DNA from 3 places in the Streptomyces sp. AHU1 genome. Region 2 is predicted to be linked to each of the others. Evidence: riboswitches for the same ligand, from Rfam matches in the RefSeq annotation. Region 2 holds a riboswitch; each other region holds the start of a gene.

Region 1 (5,188 bases), 3.6 Mb from region 2:
CGCCCCGGACCGCGCCCCCGTGCGGTGGATCAGTCGGCCAACGGCAGATACACGCGGTTGCCCGCTTCCGCGAACTCCCGGGACTTCTGGAGCATGCCCTCGGAGATCTCCTCGGCGGAGGCGCCGTCGGCCACCTCGCCGCCGAACCGCTCGTTGATGTTCTGGCTGATCTTCATCGAGCAGAACTTCGGACCGCACATGGAGCAGAAGTGGGCCGTCTTGGCGGGCTCGGCCGGCAGCGTCTGGTCGTGGAACTCCCGCGCCGTGTCCGGATCGAGGGCCAGGTTGAACTGGTCCTCCCACCGGAACTCGAAGCGGGCGTCGGAGAGCGCGTCATCCCATTCCTGCGCACCTGGGTGCCCCTTGGCGAGGTCGGCTGCGTGGGCGGCGATCTTGTAGGTGATGACGCCGGTCTTGACATCGTCACGATCGGGCAGGCCCAAGTGCTCCTTGGGCGTGACGTAGCAGAGCATGGCCGTGCCCCACCAGGCGATCATCGCGGCACCGATGCCGGAGGTGATGTGGTCGTACGCCGGCGCGACGTCCGTCGTCAGCGGGCCGAGGGTATAGAACGGAGCTTCATCACAGATCTCCTGCTGAAGGTCGATGTTCTCCTTGATCTTGTGCATCGGGATGTGTCCCGGGCCTTCGATCATCGTCTGTACCTGAAAACGCTTCGCGACCGCGTTGAGTTCCCCGAGCGTCCTCAACTCCGCGAACTGTGCGGCGTCGTTGGCGTCCGCGATGGAACCCGGCCGCAGCCCGTCGCCGAGCGAATAGGTCACGTCGTACGCGGCGAGGATCTCGCAGAGTTCCTCGAAGTTCTCGTACAGGAACGACTCCTTGTGGTGGGCGAGGCACCAGGCCGCCATGATCGAGCCGCCGCGGGAGACGATGCCGGTCTTGCGGTTCGCGGTGAGCGGCACGTACGCCAGGCGCACGCCCGCGTGGACCGTCATGTAGTCCACGCCCTGCTCGGCCTGCTCGATGACGGTGTCCTTGTAGATCTCCCAGGTCAGCTCCTCGGCACGGCCGTCGACCTTCTCCAGGGCCTGATAGAGCGGCACCGTGCCGATAGGCACGGGGGAGTTGCGCAGCACCCATTCACGCGTGGTGTGGATGTTGCGGCCGGTGGACAGGTCCATGACCGTGTCGGCGCCCCAGCGGGTCGCCCAGGTCATCTTCTCCACCTCCTCCTCGATGGAGGAAGTGACCGCGGAATTGCCGATGTTGGCGTTGACCTTCACCAGGAACCGCTTGCCGATGATCATCGGCTCGATCTCCGGATGGTTGACGTTCGCGGGCAGCACAGCCCGGCCCGCGGCGATCTCCTCCCGTACGACCTCGGGGTCGACGTTCTCCCGGACCGCCACGAACTCCATCTCGGGCGTGATCTCACCGCGTCGCGCGTAGGCGAGCTGGGTGACCGCCTGCCCGGGACGCCCCCGGCGCGGCTGCCGCGGCCGGCCGGGGAAGACCGCGTCGAGATTGCGCAGCCCTCCGCGCGGGGACGTGTGCTTGATCCCGTCGTCCTCGGGACGGACGGGACGGCCCGCGTACTCCTCGGTGTCTCCCCGGGCGATGATCCAGCTCTCACGCAGCGGCGCCAGCCCCCTGCGCACATCGGTGTCGACGGCCGGATCGGTGTACGGGCCGGAGGTGTCGTACAACGTCACGGACTGCCCGTTGGTGAGGTGCACCTGGCGAACCGGCACCCGCAGATCGGGGCGTGTGCCCCCGATGTATGCCTTGTGCCAGCCGATGGACTGCTTGTCCCCGCCGTCCGGGGACGGCGGGGAAGCCCCGTCCGTCCGGCCGGAGGCAGGCGTGCGTACATCCTTGTCGGTCATGAGACCTACTCCCTACGCCGGCATTACCCGGTAACAGGTTCAGCGGTCGACGCAGCGGCTTCCGATCGTCGATGTTTCATGTGAAACATCGCGAAGACGGAGGTCAGCGCCCTCTCAGCCCGGTGCTCCGAGCTCCCGCGTGTGCAAAGGTGCCTCCACGCTAGCGTCATGTCTGGCGCGGTGAACAGAGGGCCCTTGACGTTCTTGCGATGATCGGGCGGTGACAACGACCCGGCAGCACCCGTTCCCTCCGTCCGAGCCACCGCGCCGTCCCGGCTCCGACGGCCACCATGGGCACGGTCCCGACGCCGGGCACAGGCATGAACACGGACCGGGCGGTGGCCACCAGGGCTCCGACGACGAACACGGTCCGGGTCCCGGCCGGGGGCACAGCACGCCTGCGAGCAGCGGACACGGGCATTCCCACAGCCACGGTCCCGCCGCGCCGGTCTCCAAGCAGCTGCGCAAGGTCATCGCCACGGTACTGATCCCCTTCGCGGCCGCGGTGGCGGTGGGTCTCGTGGTGCTGTGGCCCGGCGGCGCGCCCGCCCACGAGCGCACCGGTGTCGGCTTCGACCGGCAGACCCAGCAGGCGACGGTCACGAAGATCGACCAGGTGGACTGCAAGTCCGTGAACGCCTCCTCGGGGGCTCCGGCGGACGGCGCCTCCGCCGCCGGGGATTCCGCCGCCCAGCGCCGGGCGGCGGGGGAATGCAAGAAGGCGACGGTCCGGATCGACACCGGAAAGGACAAGGGCCGCACGTTCACCGAGATCGTTCAGCCAGATCAGTCACGGCAGCTGCACCAGGGCGAGAAGGTCGTCGTCGCGTACGAGCCCTCCGCCCCCAAGGAGCTCCAGTACTCGGTCACGGACGCGAACCGGAAACTGCCCCTGACGCTGCTCGCCGTGATTTTCGCGGTGGTCGTCGTGGTGATCGGCAGGATGCGCGGCGTCATGGCGCTGGTCGCCCTGGCCATCAGCTTCCTGATCCTCAACTTCTTCATCCTGCCCGCGATCCTGCAGGGCTCCGACCCGCTGCTCGTGGCCGTCGTAGGATCCAGCGCGATCATGCTGATCGCTCTCTACATGTGCCACGGCCTGTCGGCCCGGACCTCCGTGGCGGTGGTCGGCACCCTGCTCTCCCTGGTGCTGATCGGCCTGCTCGGCTCGGTCTTCATCGACTGGGCCGTGCTGACCGGCAACACCGACGACAGCACCGGCCTGATCCACGGTCTGTACCCGTCCATCGACATGAGCGGCCTGTTGCTGGCCGGCGTCATCATCGGTTCGCTCGGTGTCCTGGACGACGTGACGGTGACGCAGACGTCCGCGGTCTGGGAACTGCACGAGGCGAACCCCACGATGGGCTGGCGCGGCCTGTACCGCGCGGGCATCCGTATCGGCCGCGATCACATCGCGTCCGTCGTCAACACGCTCGTCCTGGCCTACGCGGGCGCCGCGCTGCCGCTGCTGCTGCTCTTCTCGATCGCGCAGAGCAGTGTGGACACCGTCGCCAACAGCGAACTGGTCGCCGAGGAGATCGTGCGCACGCTGGTCGGATCGATCGGTCTGGTCGCCGCCGTACCGGTGACGACCGCGCTGGCCGCCCTCGTGGTCGCCGCGGACCGCGAAGGCGGCGTGGCCGTCCCCGCGCAGCCCGCGGCTGCCAGGACGCCTGCACGGAGCGGCAGGGGCCGTCGCCGCAAGCACTGAGCCGTTCCTCGAAACGCTGAAACCATCCTGCTGTGGCGCCCCTAGTGAGGAAGCGTTACTCCGCTCCGGGCGGGCGGGGCTTCAGCCCGCGCTCTGCTCCTCCGTGAGGATGCGGTCGAGCACCGCGTCGAGGGACGTGTCGAAGCCCTCGAGGGAGCGTTCCTGCCCGAGCGGCACGAGCCGGTCCGTCCGGTCGAGGAACGCGACGAGCGGCGCGGTCCCGGACCTGAACAGCGCGTGATCGCCACCGACCTGAAGCCGGATCAGCACCTCGCCGAGTGCCTCCGGATCGGCCGGAGCGATGTGCACATCGCCGTCACCACAGGGCCCGCCCACCCCGTCGATCAGCAGTTCCCGCCCGAAAACCCAGGTCACAGGCGCGTCACCGGGCAAGTGGAAGGTCAATCGCACGGCGTACGGATCACAGGTCTCGTACCGCAGCTCGACAGGAATGCGGAAGGACAGCTCCTCGGACACGAGGAAGCTCATCATGACCTCTGCCTGCACCGACTCGCGCATCGCCTACCCCGTCGTTTGCCGTCGACTGGCCAGGAGTCGTCCCACCTGACACTGCTGGAAATCTTGCTCAATGTGTATGCCACATCACAAGGAGTGATTTTTCAGATACTGATAGAGAGGGTGAGTGTTCCCAGCAGCCCGCCGACCTCGCTCTGCAGCTTCCGTGCCGCGGGCATCAGCCGGTCGGCCTGGTGGGACGGGAGGGAGAAGGCCACGGCCGCGGCCGAACTGCCCGCGGTGACCGGGACGGCGGCGCAGACCGTGCCCAGCGCGTACTCCTGCCGCTCGATCACCGGTTCCATCCGCCCCGCTCGTTCCAGGCGTCGCAGCAGACGGTCCTCGTCACGCACCGTGTACGGAGTGATCGGCTGCACCGGGTGGCGGTCGAGGTGGTCACGCCGGGACCGTTCGTCCAGTTGGGCCAGCAGACACTGGCCGAGCGCGTGGGCGTGCCCGGTCTCACGGAAGTCGGCCCACTCCTCGACCGCGGGGTTCGCCGGAGCGTCGGCGACGCACATGACCTCGATCTCACCCTCGCGGTAGACCGCGTAGTACACGGGCGCGTCGATCGTGTCGCGCCAGTGCGCGAGCGTGTCCCTCATCGTGCTGCGACGTTTCTGCCGGGCTCCGCTGCCGCTCAACCGCTCGACGGCCTCGCCGAGGAAGAACAGCCCTCTGTCACGCCGGAGATAGCCCTCGTGGACCAGAGTGCGCAGCAGGTGGTAGGCGGTCGGCAACGCCAGTCCCGCCTCCCGGGCGAGCTGTTTGGCGGGGGCGCCCTGCTCACGCGAGGCGACGGCCTCCAGCAGACGCATCGCGCGCTGGACCGAGCCGATCAAAGTGGTGGTGTGAGAGTCCAGGGGAGCGGCTTCGGGCCCCGCGGAGGGGATGCGGGCCGGCCGTGCCGTCCCCGCGCCCGGCGAGGACGACGTGCGCGTCACCGGCGGTCCGGTGCGCCCGGTGAGCCCGTCCGCCGGCGCGGTGCGCCGAGCGGGTGCCTCCACCGCCGCGGTCCGGGCCGGCGCCGGCTCCCTGGGCGGAGCCGACGGAGTGTGCGAGAGGGGCGGCTGCCCCGGCGAGGTACGTGGCTGGACCGGTGGAACAC
Region 2 (5,188 bases):
CGCACGTGAGCCCCGCCCGGTCGCACCCGAGGGGGAACGGCCGGGCGGGGCTCGCGGTCCCGTCCGGTTACGGATACACGTACGTGTTCAGGGTGTTCACCGCGGAGGCGGGGTCGCCCAGGTCGTAGCGGTCGACGGCGAGGTAGTTGGGCTTCTTGCGGGCGGCCGGCTCGCAGAAGCGGCGGGCCCGGTCGGCGAGTTTGGTGTTGTCCGTGCCGACGGTCCCGGCGATGGTGGCGTCGCGGAAGTGGTTCATGACGAAGAGGGGGCGGAAGCCCGGCTCGGTGCGGGTGAGCGGCACGTTCGTGTCCGCGCCGTACCAGCGGCTGTAGCAGGACCAGTCGGAGGAGCCGAGCCCCGAACCCATGGACCAGTAGTTCTCGACCGTCCACTCACGCTGGTACATGACGCCGAAGCTGTCCCGGGTCAGTCCGGCGGACTCGTCGGACGCACGGCTGTGGTCGGTGAAGACGAGCAGGCGCTGTCCGGCGGCGGTCAGGTCGGCGAGCTTCGGCCAGCCGTTCTCGCGCACGCCGGTCCGGTCGGGACGGTAGAGGACGTCGGACAGGCCGTTCACGCGGGCGAGTTCGGAGCGCAGGACACCCGGGTCGACGTAGTCCTCCAGGAAGACGGTGACGAACTGGTCGGGGTGCTGCTTCAGGAAGTCGACCATGCGCTGGAGGTCGACCCAGAGCGCGACCGGCCTGCTGACGAGGGTGCAGCTGTTGTGGCAGAGGATCGCACCGTCGGGCGTCTGGTGCAGGTCGAGCATGAAGCCCCGTACACCGTCCGCGAGTTGCTGGTTGATGCCGCGGTTCTGATTCGGGAAGAAGTTGACGAAGGGCGGGGCGAATCCGCCGTCCACGCCGTTCGCGTAGGCGTTGTGGGCGGTGAGGAACGTGACCTGGTCCAGGGTTCGCTGGTCCTGGGGCGGCATCGGCCGGGTCGCGGGCACGACCGGGGTGAGGTACCAGGAGGCGAGGGCGCCGGGCGAGCCGATCGCCAGCTGGGCCGGGTAGTTGGAGCCCGCGGATTTGTCGGCGACGGTCAAGTACCTGTTCGTTCCGGGGTTTTTGAGCGCGTACTGTTCGGTGCCGCTCGGTGTCACCTCCCACGCGGCGTCCGCGCTCGTACAGGCGACGGTCCGGGCCTGGTCGCCCGAGCGGCCCAGACAACTGCCCGCCGTGTCGGCGCTCTCGAGCACGAACGAGGAGCCGTTCTGGCGCAGGGTCCACTGCTGGTGGTCCTCGTTGCCCTTGGGGTTGTGCTGGACGATCGCGCCCGCGCTGTCGGCGGCGTTCAGTCCGGTGACGGCGCTCTGGACGTAATAGGCCCCGGTGGCGGGGACTTCGGCGGCTTCGGCGGGTGCGGGGACGGCAAGAGCGGATCCCAGTACGGCGGTGGCGGCGAACAGGGAGCGTCGGCTCGGTCTCATGGCACGTGTTCCCTTCCTGTGGGAAGCATGAGCATGCCATGCGAAGGCGGGTGGCCGGAGGCATCGCGGCAGGGATCACGTCAACCGCGGGAATCGGGGGATTCCGTCCGACTCGCTTCGGTGGAAGCGCCGTTCACCCGCCGGGCGGGGTCAGACGGCGCCGTACCGCGTCCCGGGGTGCTCGATCCGCGTGACGAACGCGGTGAGGTCGGCGACCACACGTTCGGGCTGTTCCCAGTGGACGCAGTGACCGGTCCCCGGATAGGCGAGGAAGTCGGCGCCGTGGACGGCGTCCAGGATGGTCCGCTGGTCCTCACGGGGCAGGAACTCGTCCTGTTCGCCCCAGACGACGAGGGTGGGCACCAGGATGCCCGCGAGGGTCGCGCGCAGATCGGTGTCGAGGAGACCGCGGACGGTGTCCTTCCAGACGTACGCGGGGAGTTTGAGGTTCTCCTCGATCATGGTCTCGACGAAGCCCCGGGCGATCGGGCGGGCCACCGTGCCGGCCAGGAAGTCCTCGACGAACGCGCGGGGCACGGGATCGGACAGGGTTTCCACGGCCTTCACCACCCTGGTGACAGCCGGTTTGTCCGCGAGGGTGCCGGGGACGCCGAGCAGCACCAGACCCGCGATGCGGTCGGGGTGGCTGCCGGCGACGATGCGCGCCGGTACGCCGCCGCTGGACGCCCCGACCAGGACGGCCCGGGAGATGCCGACCACGTCCAAGAAGGCCACCAGGTCCGCGGCGAAGTCGTCGGGGGTGTAGCCCTCCGGGGGCCGGCCGGCGTCGCCGTGCCCGCGCTGAGTGGGCGCGTAACCGTGCAGGGACGCCGGAAGGCGCCTCAGGAGGGGTTCGAAGGACCACCAGGAGTCGGCCAGACCGTGCACGAAGACGACCGGTGTGCCACCGGGGTAGCCGGCGTCGGCGTACGGGAGGGCGAGTCCTTCCCGCACCTGCGCGGACTTCAGGGAGATCACGGTCACGGCACCCTGCCTCCTTCCGCCCGGCCGCCGGGGTCCGGGAACCCGGGGGCAAAGAGCGAGCGGCGATCACTTCCGACAGTACCGAGGGGCGGCACCCGCCGCGCTGTGAAACGGTCCGGCCGGGGGCCGGGCACGGGTTCCGGCGGCGGGACCCGCTCCCGGCCGGTCCCCGGGAGCGGTTAGGGTGTGCGTCGTACCGGACACGGGGTGCCCGTCCGAGGGCTGAGATCACACCCGTCGAACCTGAACCAGTTCGTACTGGCGGAGGGATGTCTTCCATGCCATTGGCGCATGTTCCCGGCGGGCTGCCCGCCGACAGCCGGCCCGCCGTCTTCGACGGACGGATGCCCGCCGCACCCGGCGACCTGCGGGTGGAGGGGCACGGCATCGAGCCGGTCCCCGAGACCAACCGGTACGGCGGGGCCGGGCGCCTGTTCACCGTGTGGTTCGCCCCGAACCTGACGATGACGGGCGTGTTCACCGGCACCATCGGCATCGCGCTGGGCCTGGACTTCACCACCGCTCTCGCGGCGGTGGTCCTCGGAACCGTGCTCGGCGCACTGCCCACCGCCTATCTCAGCACCTGGGGCGGCCTCACCGGCACCGGTCAACTCCCGCTCGCGCGGCTCGCGTTCGGCCGCTCGGTGGTGCTGCCCGGGATGCTCCAGTGGCTGTCCTCGGTCGCCTGGGACGCGTTGATCGGCCTGTTCGGCGGGGACGCGCTGGCGCGGCTGTGCGGCTGGCCGTTCTGGCTCGGCGTGCTGGTGATGATGGCGGCCCAGGGGGCCCTGGGCGTGCTCGGCTACGAAGCGATCCACCGTCTGCAGATCGTCATGACGTTCGTGCTCGCCGTGGCCTTCGCGGTGATCGCCTGGCGGATGCTCGACGGGGTCCACCCCGCGACGACCGGGTCCGCGACCGGCGCCGACCGCGCGGGGGCGTTCGTGCTCACCAGCACCATCGCGCTGAGCCTGTCGCTGTCCTGGGCGCCGTACGCCGGTGACTTCAGCCGCTACCTGCCGCGCACGACGTCCCGCCCCCGGATGTTCTGGTGCACCCTGCTCGGGCTCGTCGCGTCCTTCGTCGCGGTGCAGGTCCTCGGGCTGTGGGGCGCGTCGGTGCTGACCGACCAGACGGCGGCGGGCGTGGACACGCTGCTGGGCGGCGGCGCCGCGGGCGCGTTCGGGCTGCTGGCCGTGGCGCTCGCCGCGGTGTGCAGCAACGCGATGAACGACTACAGCGGTTCGCTGGCCCTGCAGACCCTGGGGGTCCGGATACCGCGCCCGGTGGCGGCCGCCCTGGCCGCCGCGCTCGGCTTCCCGCTGGTGCTGTGGATGCACGCCGCCGACACCACGGCGCGCTTCCAGAACGTGCTGCTGTTCGTGGGCTGTTGGATCCCCGGGTTCGTCGCGATCGTCGTCGTCGACTGGATCGCCTGGGGGCGGGAGCGCGCGGGCGCCCCGGTCGACGTCTCCGCCGAGACGGCACGTCCGCGCTCCGGACGGCCGTCGCTGGTGGCCTTCGTCGCGGCGTTCGGCGCGGCCGTGCCGTTCATGGACACGAGCCTGTACGTCGGTCCGGTGGCCGACGCGCTGCACGGCGCCGATCTCTCCTACTACGTGGCGTTCCTCGTCGCCCTCGCCCTCTACGCCCCGCTGCGGCTGCGCCGCCGCGCCTGAGGGCCGCCGCCCGTCGATCCGCCGGTCGCGGGCCCCGGCCCGAAGCCGTACCCGAGAGGAACCCCTCATGACCGTACCGCCCCGTGTCCTGACGATCGCCGGATCCGATTCCGGCGGAGGCGCAGGGATCCAGGCCGACCTGAAGACCATGCTCGCGCTGGGCGCCCACGGGATGAGCGTGCTCACCGCCGTGACCGCGCAGAACTCCGTGGGCGTGCAGGGGGCCTGGGAGCTGTCCGAGGAGGCGGTGCGGGCCCAGTACCGCAGTGTGGTCGACGACATCGGCGTCCAGGCCGTGAAGACGGGGATGCTCTCCTCGCCCGGACTGGTCGCCACCGTCGCCGAGTTGCTGTCCGACGTGGGCGCCCCGGTCGTCGTGGACCCGGTGAGCGTCTCCAAGCACGGGGGCCGGCTGCTGGCCGACGACGCGCTGGACGCCGTACGGACCCTGCTGCTGCCGCGGGCGACCGTGGCCACCCCGAACCTCGACGAGGTCGCCCAGCTCACCGGGGTGAAGGTGGACGGCGAGACGGGCATGCGCCGGGCCGCCGGGCTGCTGCTCGCGTTCGGTCCCCGCTGGGTGCTGGTGAAGGGCGGCCATCTGCCCGGCGAGGCCGTCGACCTGCTCACCGACGGAACCGCCGAGCACTGGCTGCGCGCGCCGCGCCACGACAACCGGCACACGCACGGCACGGGGTGCACGCTCGCCTCGGCCGTCGCGGTGGGCCTGGCCGAGGGCCTCGAGGTGCCGGAGGCCGTACGACGGGCCAAGGCGTACGTGACGGCCGCGATCGAGGCCGGTTTCGCGCTCGGCGCCGGCATCGGACCGGTGGACCACGGGTGGCGGCTGCGCCGGGAGGGCTGACCCCTCGCGGCCGTCGCCCGCGGCTCCCGGCGGCCCCCTCCGCCCGGCGCCGGACACCCGTTCCGCGGTCCCGCACAGCTCCTGCCCCGGACGCTGAACGCCCCGGCCCCTCCCGTGCGTACTGATCGGAACAGCGACAGTCGTCTGCTCGCCCGTCAGGTACGCGGACAGGCAGAACCGGATCCAAGGAGCACACCATGAAGGCGACCGCGCAGATCGGCGTCA
Region 3 (5,188 bases), 5.4 Mb from region 2:
CCTGGCCGAGCAGCGCCACCGCGTCGGCCGGGCGGAGTTCGGGGTTGCGGGCCGCGGCCGCGGTGACCAGCTCGTCCAGGGCGTGCGCCATGCCCGGCACGGCGGCCGAGGGGGGCGGCACGTCCTCGTGGAGGTGCTGGTAGAGGACCTGGGCGGGGGAGTCCGCGGTGTGCGGCTTGGCGCCGGTGAGCATTTCGTAGAGGACGACTCCGCAGGCGTAGACGTCGACCCGGGTGTCGGAGGTGCCGTGCTCGATCTGCTCGGGGGCGAGGTACGACACGGTGCCGAGGACGGCGCCCGTCGTGCTGGTCACCGTGTCCACGGCGCGGACGAGGCCGAAGTCCGCGACCTTGACCCGGCCGTCGTCCCCTATCAGGACGTTCTCAGGCTTCATGTCGCGGTGCACGAACCCGGCGCGGTGGGCCGCGCCGAGCGCGGCGAGCACCGGCTCCAGGATGTCGAGCGCGGCCCGGGGCTGCAGGGCGCCGCGCTCGCGCAGCACGTCGCGCAGGGTGCACCCGGCGATGTACTCCATGGCCAGGTAGACGTACGACCCGTCCGCCCCCTGGTCGAAGACCTGCACCACGTTGGGGTGGGCCAGCCGGGCCACCGACTTCGCCTCGCGGATGAACCGCTCGACGAACGAGGCGTCGGCGGCCAGCGTCGGGTGCATCACCTTGAGGGCGAGCACGCGGTCGAGGCGGGTGTCCAAGGCCCTGTAGACCGTGGCCATCCCGCCGACCGCGATCCGTGCCTCGACGCGGTAGCGGCCGTCGAGCACGTGTCCGACAAGCGGGTCCTGAAGGGTCGTATCCACGCAGGTGAGTCTACGAGCCGTCACTGTCACGGCGCCCCGTTCGGCCGATCCGGGGGCCCGACTGCAGCCGAGCTGTGACGCGCACCGCGGGTACGGGAGTCCGTTCGTCGCACAGATGTCCGATCAGGCCCCGTCCGTCACCGCAAGGCCACAACGCGACAACCCGCGACGGCGGCGGAACGGTCCACGGGCGACGGCGTCCACCGGTCCGCGGCCCGACCCGCGACACGAAGCGCACGTCGTACGGGGGCGCGCCCGGGGGCGCACGGACACTTCATCCCACCGCGCCCGCCGGCGGCCGACCCGTCCGCGTCCGGCCCGACGCGCCCGTCCGGCCGAAAACCGACGGCGGCGGACCGGCGGTCAGGACGCTCTCGGAACGCCGGACGCTCTCAGAACGCCGGACGCTCGGGGTCCAGCACCGCCATGCCCTCCGCGGGGGAGGACGCCGTCGCGAAGTGCCGTCGCGGGATGCGCCCCGCACGCCGTGCCAGACGCCCCGCCTCCACCGCGTGCCGCATGGCCTCCGCCATCAGCACGGGCTCCTGCGCCCGCGTCACCGCCGAGGCGAGCATCACCCCCGCGCATCCCAGCTCCATCGCGAGCGCGGCGTCCGACGCCGTACCCGCCCCCGCGTCCAGGATCACCGGCACGCGCGCGTGCTCGACGATCAGCTCGAAGTTGTGCGGGTTGCGGATGCCGAGCCCGGAGCCGATGGGCGAGCCGAGCGGCATGATCGCCGCGCAGCCGACGTCCTCCAGCTTCCGCGCCAGCACCGGGTCGTCGTTCGTGTACGGCAGCACGGTGAAACCGTCGTCGACCAACGTCTCCGCCGCGTCGAGCAGCTCGATCGGATCGGGCAGCAGGGTGCGCTCGTCGGCGATGACCTCCAGCTTGACCAGATCGGTGCCCAGCGCCTCGCGCGCCAGACGGGCCGTCAGCACGGCCTCGCCCGCGGTGTAGCAGCCGGCCGTGTTCGGCAGGACGCGGATGTCCAGCCTGTCGAGCACCGACAGGACCGAGCCGTGCACGGACGCGTCCACGCGCCGCATCGCGACCGTCGTCAGCTGCGTGCCGGACGCCACCAGGGAGCGCTCCAGCACGTCCAGGCTGGGCGCGCCGCCCGTCCCCATGATCAGCCGGGACGCGTAGGCCGTACCGCCGAGGACGAAGGGATCGTCTGCCATGGGTTCAGCCTCCTTGGACGGCGGTGAGGACTTCGACGCGGTCGCCCTCGCGGAGCGGGGTGGACGACCACTGCGCGCGCGGGACGACGGTCTCGTTCAGGGCGGCGGCCACCCCGGACGGTGCCGGGGTGAGGGCCGCGACGAGCGCGTCGAGAGCGGTTCCCGCGGCGATCCGCCGCCGCTCCCCGTTGACGACGATGTTCATACGGGCAGCTCCGTGCGGGCCGTGGCGCCGAAGCGCTGGGGGGTGAAGGGGCGGGCCTCGGCGGGGAGTTCGCCCGTGGTCAGGACGTGGGCCATCACGTCGCCGGTCACCGGCGTCAGGAGCACGCCGTTGCGGTGGTGGCCGGTGGCCAGCAGCAGCCCGTCCAGCGCGCTCGGGCCGAGCAGCGGGGCGTTGTCGGGCGAGCAGGGACGCAGCCCCGCGCGGGTCTCGGTGAGCGGCAGCTCCGTGATCCCGGGGACCAGCTCGTGGGCGTCGCGCAGCAGTTCGTACACGCCGCCCGCCGTCACGGTGGTGTCCCAGCCCAGCTCCTCGCTGGTCGCGCCCACCACGAGCTCGCCGTTCTCGCGCGGCACCAGGTAGACGTGGCTGCCGCGCACCACGGCCCGCACGGTGCGGTTCAGGAAGGGCGCGTACCGCCGCGGCACGGTCAGCCGCAGCACCTGCCCCTTGACCGGGCGCACCGGCGGCACGACGTCGTCCGGGACGCCCGCCAGACGCCCGCTGAGGCTGCCCCCGGCGAGCACCACCCGGTCCGCGGCGAGGTCGGTGCCGTCCGCGGTGACGACACCGGTCGCCCGCTCCCGTACGACGCCCAGCCGCTCCGCCCAGGTCCGGTGCACCACCACTCCGGCCCGCTCGCACGCGGTGACCAGGGCCGTGGCGAGGCGCCGCGGGTCGATCTGGTGGTCGCCGTCCACCCGCAGCCCCCCGCGCACGCCGGGCGCGAGCATCGGCTCCAGACGGCGGCACTCACGACCGCTCAGCCACTGCGACTCCAGCCCCGACCGGACCTGCAGCGCGTGCAGTTCCCGCAGGTGGGCGCGATCGTCGGCGTCCAGCGCGACGGCCAGCGTGCCGTTCCGGCGGTAGCCGAGGTCCTGGCCGGTGGCCTCGGTGAGCTCGGCGGCGAAGTCCGGATAACGGCGCGCGGAGGCGAGGTTGAGACCCAGCAGGGTCTCCTCGCCGAAGTGCAGTTCGGTGACGGCGGCGAGCATCCCCGCCGCGACCTGGGCGGCCCCGCCGCCCGGCTCGGGGTCCACGAGCGCGGTGGTGAACCCGCGCTGCGCGGCCCGCCAGGCCGTCACCAGACCGATGATCCCGCCCCCGACGACGAGGACGTCCGACGAACGTGCAGACGGCATGGGCGTCCAGCCCCTCCCTTCGCCGGCATGACCCGGATCAGGTTCGTACGGTCGGAGGCCGCCCAGCCTCCCTCTCAGCCCGGTGCGTCCGGGCTCCCGCGAGTGCTTTACGTTGGCCACCCTAGCCCGCCCCCGTCCGTCTCAGTAAGGGAGCCTCGCCCATGGCGCGACCGCTCGACGGCCTCGTCCTCGCCCCCGTCGCCGACCAGGCCCCCGGCCAGGTGGGCACCGGCACCCGGTTCGCCTACCACGAGGAGGACGGGGTGGTCTGGGCCGACTACGCGGGCGGCGACATCGTCCGCGGACACCTCGTGGGCACCCGCGAGGGCGACCGCCTCGACTTCCGGTACGTGCAGCTCAGAGGTGACGGGACCACCGCGTCGGGCCACTGCGTGTCCCTCGTCGTGGAACTGCCCGACGGGCGGGTGCGGCTGGAGGAGACCTGGACCTGGGAGTCGCAGCCGGGCGAGGGGACGAGCGTGGTCGAGGAACCGTCCAGGACCGGTGGTGTGGAACAGGTCACCGAGCACGTCCGCTGACTGACGGATTGTCACGTGTCTATGGTGATCAGGTGAGCGATCAGACGCAGGCACAGTCTCAGGAGCGAGAGCCCGCGGCACGGCGGGTCGTCGTGGTGGGCGCGGGCATGGCCGGGGTGCAGACCGCCGTCGCCCTGCGCGAACAGGGCTTCACCGGCACCGTCACGCTGATCGGCGCGGAGCCGCACCAGCCCTACGACCGGCCGCCGCTGTCCAAGGCCGTCCTGCTGGGCAAGGCCGAGGGCTCCGCCTTCGACGTCGACTTCGAGGCCCTGGACATCGACCTCAGGCTGGGCAGCGAGGCGCTCGGCGTGCGCCCCGGCGACCACGAACTGGACACGGCCGCGGGACCCGTCCCCTACGACGTCCTGGTCGTCGCCACCGGAGCCGAACCGATCCGGCTCCCCGGCGCCGAAGGCGTGCCCGGGGTGCACCTGCTGCGCACCCTGGACGACGCCGACCGGCTGCGGCCCGTCCTCGCCCGGCAGCACGACATCGTGGTGGTCGGCGCGGGCTGGATCGGCGCAGAGTTCGCCACCGCGGCGCGCGAGGCGGGCTGCGCGGTGACCGTCGTCGAGGCCGCCGACCGGCCGCTCGCCGGGGCGCTGCCCGCCGAGGTGGCAGCCCCGATGACCGCCTGGTACGCGGACAGCGGGGCCTCGCTGCGCACCGGCGCGCGCGTGGAGCGGATCGAACCCGGCGCGGTGGTCCTGGACGACGGCTCCCGGGTGCCCGCCGACGCCGTGGTCGTCGGGATCGGCGCGCGGCCCGCGACCGCCTGGATCGCCGGCTCCGGCATCGAACTCGGCGCGCACCGCGAGATCGTCGCCGACGACCACCTGCGCACCTCCCTGCCGGACGTCTACGCGGTCGGCGACTGCGCCTCGTTCCCCTCGGGCCGCTACGAGGAGCGCCTCCTCGTCCACCACTGGGACAACGCCCTCCAGGGCCCGCGCACGGTCGCCCTGAACATCGTCGGCCAGACGCCCGCCGCCTACGACCCCGTGCCGTACTTCTGGTCCGAGCAGTTCGGCCGTTTCGTGCAGTACGTCGGCCACCACACGCCCGCCGACACCCTGCTGTGGCGCGGGGACCCCTCGGGCGCCTCCTGGTCGGTGTGCTGGCTGCGCGAGGCGCGGCTCGTCGCCCTCCTGGCGGTGGGCCGCCCGAGGGACCTCGCCCAGGGGCGCCGGCTGATCGAGGCGGGCGCCACGATGGATCCGGCGCTGCTCGCGGACCCGTCGAGACCGCTGAAGGGCGCCACGGCCTGATCCCGT

What was found. Region 2 has a riboswitch for thiamine pyrophosphate ahead of ACICHK_RS35890 (purine-cytosine permease family protein). Riboswitches for the same ligand answer to the same signal wherever they lie in the genome.
Region 1: another riboswitch for thiamine pyrophosphate. It lies ahead of thiC (phosphomethylpyrimidine synthase ThiC); the one in region 2 lies ahead of ACICHK_RS35890 (purine-cytosine permease family protein).
Region 3: another riboswitch for thiamine pyrophosphate. It lies ahead of thiO (glycine oxidase ThiO); the one in region 2 lies ahead of ACICHK_RS35890 (purine-cytosine permease family protein).

The regions. Positions count from the first base shown of each region.
Region 1 covers NZ_CP174283.1:4,493,186-4,498,373, forward strand. Annotated here, with positions in the region: gene thiC (phosphomethylpyrimidine synthase ThiC) at 30-1,850, opposite strand; TPP riboswitch at 1,843-1,999, opposite strand; gene ACICHK_RS20060 (YibE/F family protein) at 2,071-3,564, shown strand; gene ACICHK_RS20065 (SsgA family sporulation/cell division regulator) at 3,646-4,083, opposite strand; gene ACICHK_RS20070 (IclR family transcriptional regulator) at 4,185-4,973, opposite strand.
Region 2 covers NZ_CP174283.1:8,135,380-8,140,567, reverse strand. Annotated here, with positions in the region: gene ACICHK_RS35900 (phospholipase) at 68-1,435, opposite strand; gene ACICHK_RS35895 (alpha/beta fold hydrolase) at 1,586-2,419, opposite strand; TPP riboswitch at 2,613-2,706, shown strand; gene ACICHK_RS35890 (purine-cytosine permease family protein) at 2,698-4,098, shown strand; gene thiD (bifunctional hydroxymethylpyrimidine kinase/phosphomethylpyrimidine kinase) at 4,166-4,963, shown strand; gene gndA (NADP-dependent phosphogluconate dehydrogenase) at 5,161-5,188, shown strand, end outside.
Region 3 covers NZ_CP174283.1:2,695,647-2,700,834, reverse strand. Annotated here, with positions in the region: gene pknB (Stk1 family PASTA domain-containing Ser/Thr kinase) at 1-817, opposite strand, end outside; gene ACICHK_RS12285 (thiazole synthase) at 1,210-2,004, opposite strand; gene thiS (sulfur carrier protein ThiS) at 2,009-2,209, opposite strand; gene thiO (glycine oxidase ThiO) at 2,206-3,372, opposite strand; TPP riboswitch at 3,370-3,482, opposite strand; gene ACICHK_RS12270 (hypothetical protein) at 3,534-3,911, shown strand; gene ACICHK_RS12265 (NAD(P)/FAD-dependent oxidoreductase) at 4,019-5,182, shown strand.